DNA from 2 places in the Streptomyces xiamenensis genome. Region 1 is predicted to be linked to the other one. Evidence: riboswitches for the same ligand, from Rfam matches in the RefSeq annotation. Region 1 holds a riboswitch; the other holds the start of a gene.
The links. A riboswitch is a leader RNA that binds a small molecule or an ion and turns the genes downstream of it on or off. The one in region 1 is predicted to bind glycine.
Positions count from the first base shown of each region.

Region 2: another riboswitch for glycine. It lies ahead of gcvP (aminomethyl-transferring glycine dehydrogenase); the one in region 1 lies ahead of gcvT (glycine cleavage system aminomethyltransferase GcvT).

Region 1 covers NZ_CP009922.3:4,585,695-4,590,614, reverse strand. Annotated here, with positions in the region: gene SXIM_RS21285 (GNAT family N-acetyltransferase) at 1-368, shown strand, start outside; gene SXIM_RS21280 (enhanced serine sensitivity protein SseB C-terminal domain-containing protein) at 344-1,060, opposite strand; gene SXIM_RS21275 (enhanced serine sensitivity protein SseB) at 1,057-1,860, opposite strand; glycine riboswitch at 1,974-2,068, shown strand; glycine riboswitch at 2,070-2,159, shown strand; gene gcvT (glycine cleavage system aminomethyltransferase GcvT) at 2,218-3,330, shown strand; gene gcvH (glycine cleavage system protein GcvH) at 3,433-3,813, shown strand; gene SXIM_RS21260 (serine hydroxymethyltransferase) at 3,828-4,920, shown strand, end outside.
Region 2 covers NZ_CP009922.3:337,599-342,518, reverse strand. Annotated here, with positions in the region: gene SXIM_RS01445 (MerR family transcriptional regulator) at 1-162, shown strand, start outside; gene SXIM_RS01440 (DNA polymerase IV) at 212-1,609, shown strand; gene SXIM_RS01435 (PRC-barrel domain-containing protein) at 1,564-1,968, opposite strand; glycine riboswitch at 2,117-2,214, shown strand; gene gcvP (aminomethyl-transferring glycine dehydrogenase) at 2,401-4,920, shown strand, end outside.

The DNA of each region.
Region 1 (4,920 bases):
TCCCCTGGAAGGCGCGCGCCGCCTACGCGTGGACCGTGGAGTGCGCCGTCTACCTGGCGCCCGGGCAGCACGGGCGGGGCCTGGGCCGGGCGCTGTACGAGCGGCTGTTCGCGCTCCTCAGCGAGCAGGGGTTCCACTCGGTGATCGCCGGGGTCGCCCTGCCCAACCCGGCCAGCGAGGGGCTGCACCGGTCGCTGGGGTTCCGGCAGGTGGGGACGTTCCGGGAGAACGGCTACAAGATGGGGTCCTGGCGCGATGTGAGCTACTGGCAGCGGCCGCTGGCGGCGCACTCCGGCGCGCCGGCCCCGACCGCGCCGGCCCCGACCGCGCCGGTGCCCGCCGCTCAGGAGGCGGTGGGCGCCGAGTAGAAGGGGCGGGCCCTGGCGCGCAGCCACAGGGCGACCGGATCGTACGCGTCCGCCATGGCCACCGTGGCCACCGCGAGCCCGTCCGGGACGGCCTCGACGGCCCGTGCCATCATCCGGCGCACCGACTCCGCCGCCTCCCCCGGATCGTCCACCTCCAGGCCGATCACCAGGTAGGCGCTGCCCACGGCGGGCCGCACCCAGCCGCGCCGCAGGCTGCGCAGCACGGGGGTACGGCGTGCCTCGTCGGCGAGCCGCCGGTAGAAGGGCTCCGCGGGCGCGGTCGGCTCGGTGATCACCAGCGGGCCGGCCGGCAGCCGGTCCAGGCCGCCGGCGATCCGGCGCAGATCGGCCCAGGGGACGCCGAGGCCGCCGCCGGGGGTGTGCGGGTTGAGCCACAGCCCCCAGTGGTCGGGGTACAGGGCGGCGGCGATGTCCCGGCCGCCGATCACCTCGTGGTCCCGGGGCCAGCCGCTGGCGGCCAGCTCGGCGGGCGAGGTGACGGCCGGCGCGTAGCCGTGGCCGGCGACCTCGACGCTGCCGTACTGGGCGTCCGGGTCGCCGGGCCGGCCGTGCCACAGCAGCATCCACACCTCGCCGTGCGCGAGCGCGCCCAGCAGCGTCTCGTAGATGTCCGGGCGGTCGGCCGTCACCCGGGGAAGCAGTTCCTCGATCGCCCCCTGGGCTTCGGTCATGCGTCCCGCCGGTAGAACGGCTGCACGCTGTGGCGCAGCCAGTCCACGACGGGGTCGGTCACCGCGTCCAGCAGCACCAGCTGGACCGGCCAGGGCACCGCGCCGCGCGCCAGGGCGCGGCCCAGCGCGTCGTGGCTGCCGATCCGGTACTCCTCGGCCAGTGCGTCCAGCTCCAGGCCGATGAACAGCGCCGGGGCGCCGCCCTCCGCGCTGGCCAGGCCACGCCGCGCGGTGCGCACGTACGGCAGCGCGGACAGCTCGCCGGCCGCCGCCGCCAGGAAGTCGACGGGCTCCTGCTGCCAGTCCGGCTCGAACAGGCGCATCCGGGCGCCGGAGGGCGCCCCGGGCACGCGCTCGCCCGGGGTGTCCCGGCACAGCTGGGCCACGCCTTCCGGCGGGACCGGGACGCCGACGGTGCCGCCCGGGTTGACGGCGAGGCCGGCCTGCGGCGGCAGTCCGCGGGCGAACTCCTTGACGGGGGCGACGGTGAAGGACATGTGGGTGCCGACCACGAGCCGGAACTGTTCCGCGGAGCTGAAGACCGGGACGTACACCCCGCCGTCCAGCTCGATCGTCGGCAGGTCCAGGCTGCGGCTGTCCGGGCCGCCGCCCTCCGGCAGCGGCACCCACACCGGGCTGCGGCCCAGCACCTGGAGCAGCCGCGGCGCGGCGTCCGGCACGCCGACCGAGGCGGCCAGCGCGTGCTCCAGCTCATTGCCCGGCCAGCCGCCCCCGCCGGCCGCCCCCGTGTCGACGCCGCCGTCCTGCCCGGGCGCGGAGCCCTGCCAACGCTCGTTCATCTCGTCCCACCACCATCTGATCCGGATCTGTAGGGCACCCTAATGGCTCAGTGCAGGCCGTCATGCGATGATGAGCCGCACAACAACCGCAGGACAATCGAACAATGGCCGTTCGACCACGCGCGGGAGAGTTCCCGGTCCAGCACCGGGGCGCCGAAGGAGCAAGTCCTCCCTTGAATCTCTCAGGCCCCGATACCGCGCGCGGAAGGCGAATCTGAAAAGCGGGCCCCCGAACGGGCCCCACCCACGGTGCAAGCCGCAAGGCGAACCTCTCAGGTGCCGATGACAGATGGGGAGGGCGAGCCGTATCCGCGCGACCGCGCACCGCCCGCCGCCCGTACCCTCTGGAGCCACCTCATGACGTCCCGTATCACCGCGCTCGACGCCCTCCACCGCGAGCTGGGCGCCACCATGACCGACTTCGCCGGGTGGCAGATGCCGCTGCGGTACGGCAGTGAGCGCGCCGAGCACCAGGCGGTGCGCACCGCCGCCGGCCTGTTCGACCTCTCCCACATGGGCGAGATCGCGGTCACCGGGCCGCACGCCGGGCGGCTGCTGGACCACGCGCTCGTCGGCAAGCTGTCGGCGCTGGCGGTGGGCCGAGCCCGGTACACGATGATCTGCGACGCCGAGGGCGGCATCCTGGACGACCTGATCGTCTACCGGCTGGCGGACGAGCACTACATGGTGGTCGCCAACGCCGCCAACGCGCAGACCGTGCTGGACGCGCTGACCACCCGCGGCGAGGGCTTCGAGGCCCAGGTGCGGGACGACCGGGACGCGTACGCGCTGATCGCCGTGCAGGGCCCGGCCTCGCCCGCGATCCTGGGCTCGCTCACCGACGCCGACCTGGCCGGCCTGAAGTACTACGCGGGCCTGCCGGGCACCGTCGCGGGCCGGCCCGCGCTGATCGCCCGCACCGGGTACACCGGCGAGGACGGCTTCGAGCTGTTCGTCGCGCCGCGGGACGCCGAGCCGCTGTGGCGGGCCCTGACGGAGGCGGGCGCCCCGTACGGTCTGGTGCCCTGCGGCCTGTCCTGCCGCGACACGCTGCGCCTGGAGGCGGGGATGCCGCTGTACGGGCACGAGCTGACCGCCGCGACCACCCCCTTCGACGCGGGGCTCGGCCGGGTGGTGAAGTTCGACAAGGACGGCGATTTCGTGGGCCGGGCGCCGCTGGAGGCGGCGGCCGAGCGGGCGCAGAGCGACCCGCCGCGCCGCCTGGTCGGCCTGGTCGGCGCGGGCCGCCGGGTGCCGCGGGCCGGCTACCAGGTGGTGGACGGGGCGGGCACGGTGATCGGCGAGGTCACCTCCGGCGCCCCCTCCCCCACCCTGGGTTCGCCGATCGCCATGGCATACGTGGACGCCGCGCACGCCGCGCCCGGCACCGACGGGGTCGCGGTGGACATCCGCGGCGCCCGGGAGCCGTTCGCGGTCGTGGCGCTGCCCTTCTACCGGCGCGAGAAGTAACGTGCCGGGGCGCCGCCCCGGCACCGCGCCCCCACCCGTACGCCGCGCCCCCTCATCCCCCGCTTTCCTCCCGCATTGTCACCATCGAGGAGAATCGATCCCATGAGCAACCCTGTCGAGCTGCGCTACAGCAAGGAACACGAGTGGCTGTCGGCCGTCCAGGACGGTGTCGCCACGGTCGGCATCACCGCCTACGCCGCCGACGCGCTGGGCGATGTCGTCTTCGTCCAGCTCCCGGAGGTCGGCGACACGGTCACCGCCGGTGAGAGCTGCGGCGAACTGGAGTCCACCAAGTCGGTCAGCGACCTCTACTCCCCGGTCACCGGTGAGGTCACCGAGATCAACGGCGCGGTGAGCGACGATCCGGCGCTGGTGAACTCCGCCCCCTTCGAGGGTGGCTGGCTGTTCAAGGTCCGCATCGACGGCGAGCTGCCCGGCGACCTGCTGGACGCCGACGGCTACGCCGCCTTCACCCAGGGCTGAGGGGAGCCGCTGTCATGTCGTCCGTACTGAACCAGTCCCTGCACGAGCTGGACCCGGAGGTCGCCGCCGCCGTCGACGCGGAGCTGCGCCGCCAGCAGTCCACCCTGGAGATGATCGCCTCGGAGAACTTCGCCCCGGTGGCGGCGCTCGAGGCGCAGGGCTCCGTGCTCACCAACAAGTACGCCGAAGGGCTCCCGGGGCGCCGCTACTACGGCGGCTGTGAGCACGTCGATGTCATCGAGAACCTGGCCCGCGACCGCGTCAAGGCGCTGTTCGGGGCGGAGGCGGCCAATGTGCAGCCGCACTCGGGTGCCTCCGCGAACGCCGCCGCGATGGCCGCGCTGATCAAGCCCGGCGACACCATCATGGGCCTGGACCTGGCGCACGGTGGGCATCTCACCCACGGGATGAAGATCAACTTCTCCGGCCGGCTGTACAACGTCGTGCCCTACCACGTCGCCCCGGGCACCGGCCTGGTCGACATGGACGAGGTCGCGGCGCTCGCCGCCGAACACCGGCCGCAGCTGATCATCGCCGGCTGGTCCGCGTACCCCCGGCAGCTGGACTTCGCCGCCTTCCGCCGCATCGCCGACGAGGTCGGCGCGCTGCTCATGGTCGACATGGCGCACTTCGCCGGCCTGGTGGCCGCCGGACTGCACCCCAGCCCCGTCCCGCACGCGGACGTGGTGACCACCACCACGCACAAGACGCTCGGCGGCCCGCGCGGCGGAGTGATCCTCTCCCGCAAGGAGCACGCCAAGAAGATCAACTCGGCAGTCTTCCCCGGGCAGCAGGGCGGCCCGCTGGAGCACGTGATCGCCGCCAAGGCCGTGGCGTTCAAGATCGCCGCGGGTGAGGAGTTCGCCGAGCGGCAGCGCCGTACCGTGGAAGGCGCCCGGCTGCTGGCCGAGCGGCTGGTCACGGCGGACGTGGCCGGCGCGGGCATCTCCGTACTGACCGGCGGCACCGATGTCCACCTGGTGCTGGTCGACCTGCGCGACGCCGCGCTGGACGGACAGCAGGCCGAGGACCGGCTGCACTCCATCGGCATCACCGTCAACCGCAACGCGATCCCCAACGACCCGCGTCCCCCGATGGTGACCTCCG
Region 2 (4,920 bases), 4.2 Mb from region 1:
GGCCGGGGCGTCTTCGGGATCGCGGTCGGCGCGGTGTGGGGCGATGTCGAGGCGGCCCTCGCCCGGCTCCAGGCAGAGCGGGTGGACACCGGGGAAGCCGTCGGCGGCGCGGGCCACCCCTCCGACGAACTGGCCAGGCGCCGACAGCGCGGAGCCCGCTGATCCCGTCCGCTCCCGGGGATTGTCAGACCCGTGGGGCACCATCGGGAGAGTGAGAGGCCAGCCGACGATCCTGCACCTCGACATGGACGCCTTCTACGCCTCGGTCGAGCAGGCGGCCAAGCCGTCGCTGCGCGGCAAGCCGGTGATCGTCGGCGGGCTCGGGCCGCGCGGCGTGGTGGCCACCGCCTCCTACGAGGCCAGGCGGTTCGGGGTGCACTCGGCCATGCCGATGGGCCAGGCCAGACGGCGCTGCCCGAACGCCGCCTATCTGTATCCGCGCTTCGATGTCTACCGCTCGGTCAGCGAGACCGTGATGGGACTGCTGCGGGAACTGTCCCCGCTGGTGGAGCCGCTGAGCCTGGACGAGGCGTTCGTCGATCTGGTGGCCGGCGGCACGGCGCACACCGCCGCCGAGGCCGAGGCGGTGGGGCACGCACTGCGCGCCCGGATCCGGGTGGCCACCACACTGAGCGGCTCGGTGGGCCTGGCCGGTTCCAAGATGCTCGCCAAGATCGCCTCGGAGCGGGCCAAGCCGGACGGGCTGGAGCTGATCGTGCCCGGCACCGAGCGGGACCTGCTGGCCCCGCTGCCGGTCCGTACCCTGCCCGGGGTCGGCCCGGCCACCGACGGCGTGCTGCGCCGGGCCGGGATCAGCACCGTGGGCGACGTGGTGCGGGCCGGTGAGACGGAGCTGCTGCGCCTGCTGGGCACCGCGCACGGCGGCGGGGTGCACGCGATGGCCCTGGGAATCGACGACCGTCCGGTGGTCGCCGAGCGCGACGCCAAATCGGTCTCGGTGGAGGACACCTTCGACGTGGACCTCACCGACCGGGCCCGGGTGCGCCACGAGGTGGACCGGCTGGCCGAGCGGTGCGTACGGCGGCTGCGCGAGCACGGCCGCTCCGGGCGCACCGTGGTGCTGAAGGTACGCAGCCACGACTTCTCCACCCTGACCCGCTCGGACACGCTGCGCGGGCCCACCGACGATCCGGCGGTGGTGCGGGAGCTGGCCGCGCGGCTGCTGGAGGGGGTGGACACCACCAACGGTGTCCGGCTGCTGGGGGTGGGCGTCACCGGACTGGCGGATTTCACCCAGGAGGATCTGTTCGCGCAGGCGGGCGCGAGGGCCGAGGGCGAGGAGGACGGCGGTGACAGCGCGCCCGAGCGGGCGGACCCCGCCGGGGCCGCCCCGGAGGCCGGGCCGGCCCCCGACCGCCGGTGGCTTCCCGGCCTGGACGTGGAGCACACCGGGCACGGCCCCGGCTGGGTGCAGGGCAGCGGCGTCGGGCGGGTCACCGTGCGGTTCGAGACGCCGGGCTCCGCGCCGGGCCGGGTGCGGACTTTCGCGGTGGACGATCCGGAGCTCAGCCGCTCCGGCCCGCTGCCGCTGACCGGCGGCCCTCAGCGCTCCTCGTCCGGCGGCGAGGCCAGCCGGCCGAAGTCCTGATCGGGCGGCGTGGCGTCATCCTCGGGCGCCGCCATCGGCACGTCGAGACCGTAGTGGTGGTACAGCTGCAGCTCCTGCTCGGGGGAGAGGTGCCGCCCCACCCCGAAGTCCGGCGCGTCCTTGATCAGCGCCCGGTCGAAGGGCACCCGCAGGGACTCCTCGACCAGCTCGCTGGGCTCCAGGGGCACGAACGCGTCCCGGCTGAAGAGTCCGGTGCGCACAGCCGCCCATTCGGGTGCACCGGTCGCGTCATCCAGATAGACCTCGTCCACCGTGCCGATCTTTGCTCCGTTCCGGTCGAACGCCTTGCGTCCGATCAGGCTGCGGGGATCGATATCGGTCTGCACGGTTCCTCCCACGGTTCATCACTGCCGGGCCGCACGCCCCTTCGCCTTCACGTAACGGCACATACCCGGAGTCGGCCAGTCGAGTCCACCGGCACCGGGAGCGGGGCTCCCTCTCCATGTTCGCAGCCCGAAGGCCGCTGGTAGGCTCGAAAACGGTTGACGACCTCGTGCGGGAGAGTCCACCGGTCCTGTGGCCGGCGGCGCCGAAGGAGCAAATCCTCCCCGGAATCTCTCAGGCCCCCGTACCGCACGGGCGAAACCACTCTGGAAAGCAGGGTGACGGCCGGACATCCGTCCCGGCCCCGCCCTCACCGACGGTGAAAGCCGTGCCAACGCCCGACGGGGCGGCGGCGCGGTGAAGCTCTCAGGTCGACATGACAGAGGGGGAGGCCGCAGCAGGCACCGCCCGGTGGTTGCGGGTCCCAGCGACCAGGAGGCCCCCAGATGTCCGAACGCCCACTCCCGCTCAGCGCACTGGAGCACGGCTCGCCGTTCGCGGCCCGCCACATCGGCCCCGACGCCACCGACCGGGCGAAGATGCTCGCCCAGGTCGGCTTCGGCTCCCTCGACGAGCTGACCTCGGCCGCCGTGCCCGCCTCCATCGCCGGCTCCGGACCGCTGCGGCTGCCGCAGGCCCGTTCGGAGGCCGCCGTGCTGGCCGAACTGCGCGCGCTGGCCGACCGCAACCAGGTCCTGACCTCCATGATCGGCCTGGGCTACTACGGCACGTTCACCCCGCCGGTCATCCTGCGCAACGTCATGGAGAACCCCGCCTGGTACACGGCGTACACGCCCTACCAGCCGGAGATCTCCCAGGGCCGCCTGGAGGCCCTGCTGAACTTCCAGACCGTGGTCTCCGAGCTCACCGGGCTGCCCACCGCCGGCGCCTCGCTGCTGGACGAGGGCACCGCCGCCGCCGAGGCCATGGCGCTGTCGCGGCGGGTGGGCAAGGTCAAGCAGGGCGTCTTCCTGGTCGACGCCGACACCCTGCCGCAGACCGTCGCCGTGCTGCGCACCCGCGCCGAGCCCACCGGGGTCGAGGTGGTGGTCGCCGACCTGACCGAGGGCATCCCGCGGGAGGCCGCCGAGCGCGGGATCTTCGGCGTCCTGCTCCAGTACCCGGGGACCGGCGGCGCGGTGCGCGACCCGCGCCCGGTCATCGAGCGCGCCCACGAGCTGGGGGCGGTCGTCACCGTCGCCGCGGATCTGCTCGCCCTCACCCTGCTCGCCTCGCCGGGCGAGCTGGGCGCGGACATCGCGGTGGGCACCAGCCAGCGGTTCGGCGTGCCGATGGGCTTCGGCGGCCCGCACGCCGGCTACATGGCGGTCCGCGAGGCGTACGCCCGCAGCCTGCCGGGACGCCTGGTGGGCGTCTCCCGGGACGCGGACGGCAAGCGCGCCTACCGGCTGGCGCTGCAGACCCGCGAGCAGCACATCCGCCGGGAGAAGGCCACCAGCAACATCTGTACGGCGCAGGTGCTCCTGGCCGTGATGGCCGGCATGTACGCCGTGTACCACGGCCCCCAGGGGCTGGCGGACATCGCGCGCCGCACCCACCGCTACGCCGCGCTGCTGGCCGCCGGGCTGCGCGCGGGCGGCGTCGAGGTGGTGCACGGGGCGTTCTTCGACACCGTCACCGCCCGGGTTCCGGGCCGCGCGGAGCAGATCGTGGCCGCCGCCCGCGAGGCGGGCGTCAATCTGCGCCAGGACGGGTCCGACCTGGTCGGCATCGCCTGCGACGAGACCACCACCCGCGCGGAACTGGCCGCCGTGTGGGCCGCCTTCGGCGTGGACGGCGCGCACACCGACATCGACGCGCTGGACGCCGCGACGCCGGACGCGCTGCCCGGCGCGCTGCTGCGCACCGACGAGTACCTCAGCCACCCGGTGTTCCACCAGCACCGTTCCGAGACCGCGATGCTGCGCTATCTGCGGCGTCTGGCCGACCGGGACTACGCGCTGGACCGCGGCATGATCCCGCTGGGCTCGTGCACCATGAAGCTCAACGCCACCGTCGAGATGGAGCCGGTCACCTGGCCGCAGTTCGCCGCGCTGCACCCGTTCGCGCCGATCGAGCAGGCCGAGGGCTACCGCACCCTGATCCGCGAACTGGAGGACGGGCTCGCCGAGATCACCGGTTACGACAAGGTCTCGCTGCAGTCCAACGCCGGGTCGCAGGGCGAGCTGGCCGGGCTGCTCGCGGTGCGCGCCTACCACCGCGCGAACGGTGACCCGCAGCGCACCGTGTGCCTGATCCCCTCCTCGGCGCACGGCACCAACGCCGCCAGCGCCGTGATGGCCGGGATGAAGGTGGTCGTGGTGGCCACCGGCGAGAACGGTGATGTGAACGTCGAGGACCTGCGCGCCAAGATCGAGCGGTACCGGGACGAGCTGGCGGTCCTGATGGTCACCTACCCCTCCACGCACGGGGTGTTCGAGGAGGGCATCCAGGAGATCTGCGCGGCGGTGCACGACGCGGGCGGCCAGGTGTACGTGGACGGTGCCAACCTCAACGCGCTGGTGGGGCTGGCCCGTCCGGGACGGTTCGGGGCGGACGTCTCGCACCTGAACCTGCACAAGACCTTCTGCATCCCGCACGGCGGCGGTGGCCCCGGGGTCGGCCCGGTGGCGGTGCGCGAGCACCTCGCCCCGTACCTGCCCGGTCATCCGCTCCAGCCCACCGCGGGACCCGTGGACGGTCCGGTGGGCCCGGTCTCCGCGGCGCCGTGGGGCTCGGCCGGCATCCTGCCGATCTCCTGGGCCTATCTGCGGCTCATGGGCCCAGAAGGGCTGCGCGAGGCGACCCAGACGGCGGTCCTGGGCGCCAACTACATCGCCAAGCGCCTGGAACCGCACTACCCGGTGCTCTACACCGGGCCCGGCGGTCTGGTGGCGCACGAGTGCATCATCGACGTCCGGCCGCTCACCAAGGCCACCGGTGTCAGCATCGACGATGTGGCCAAG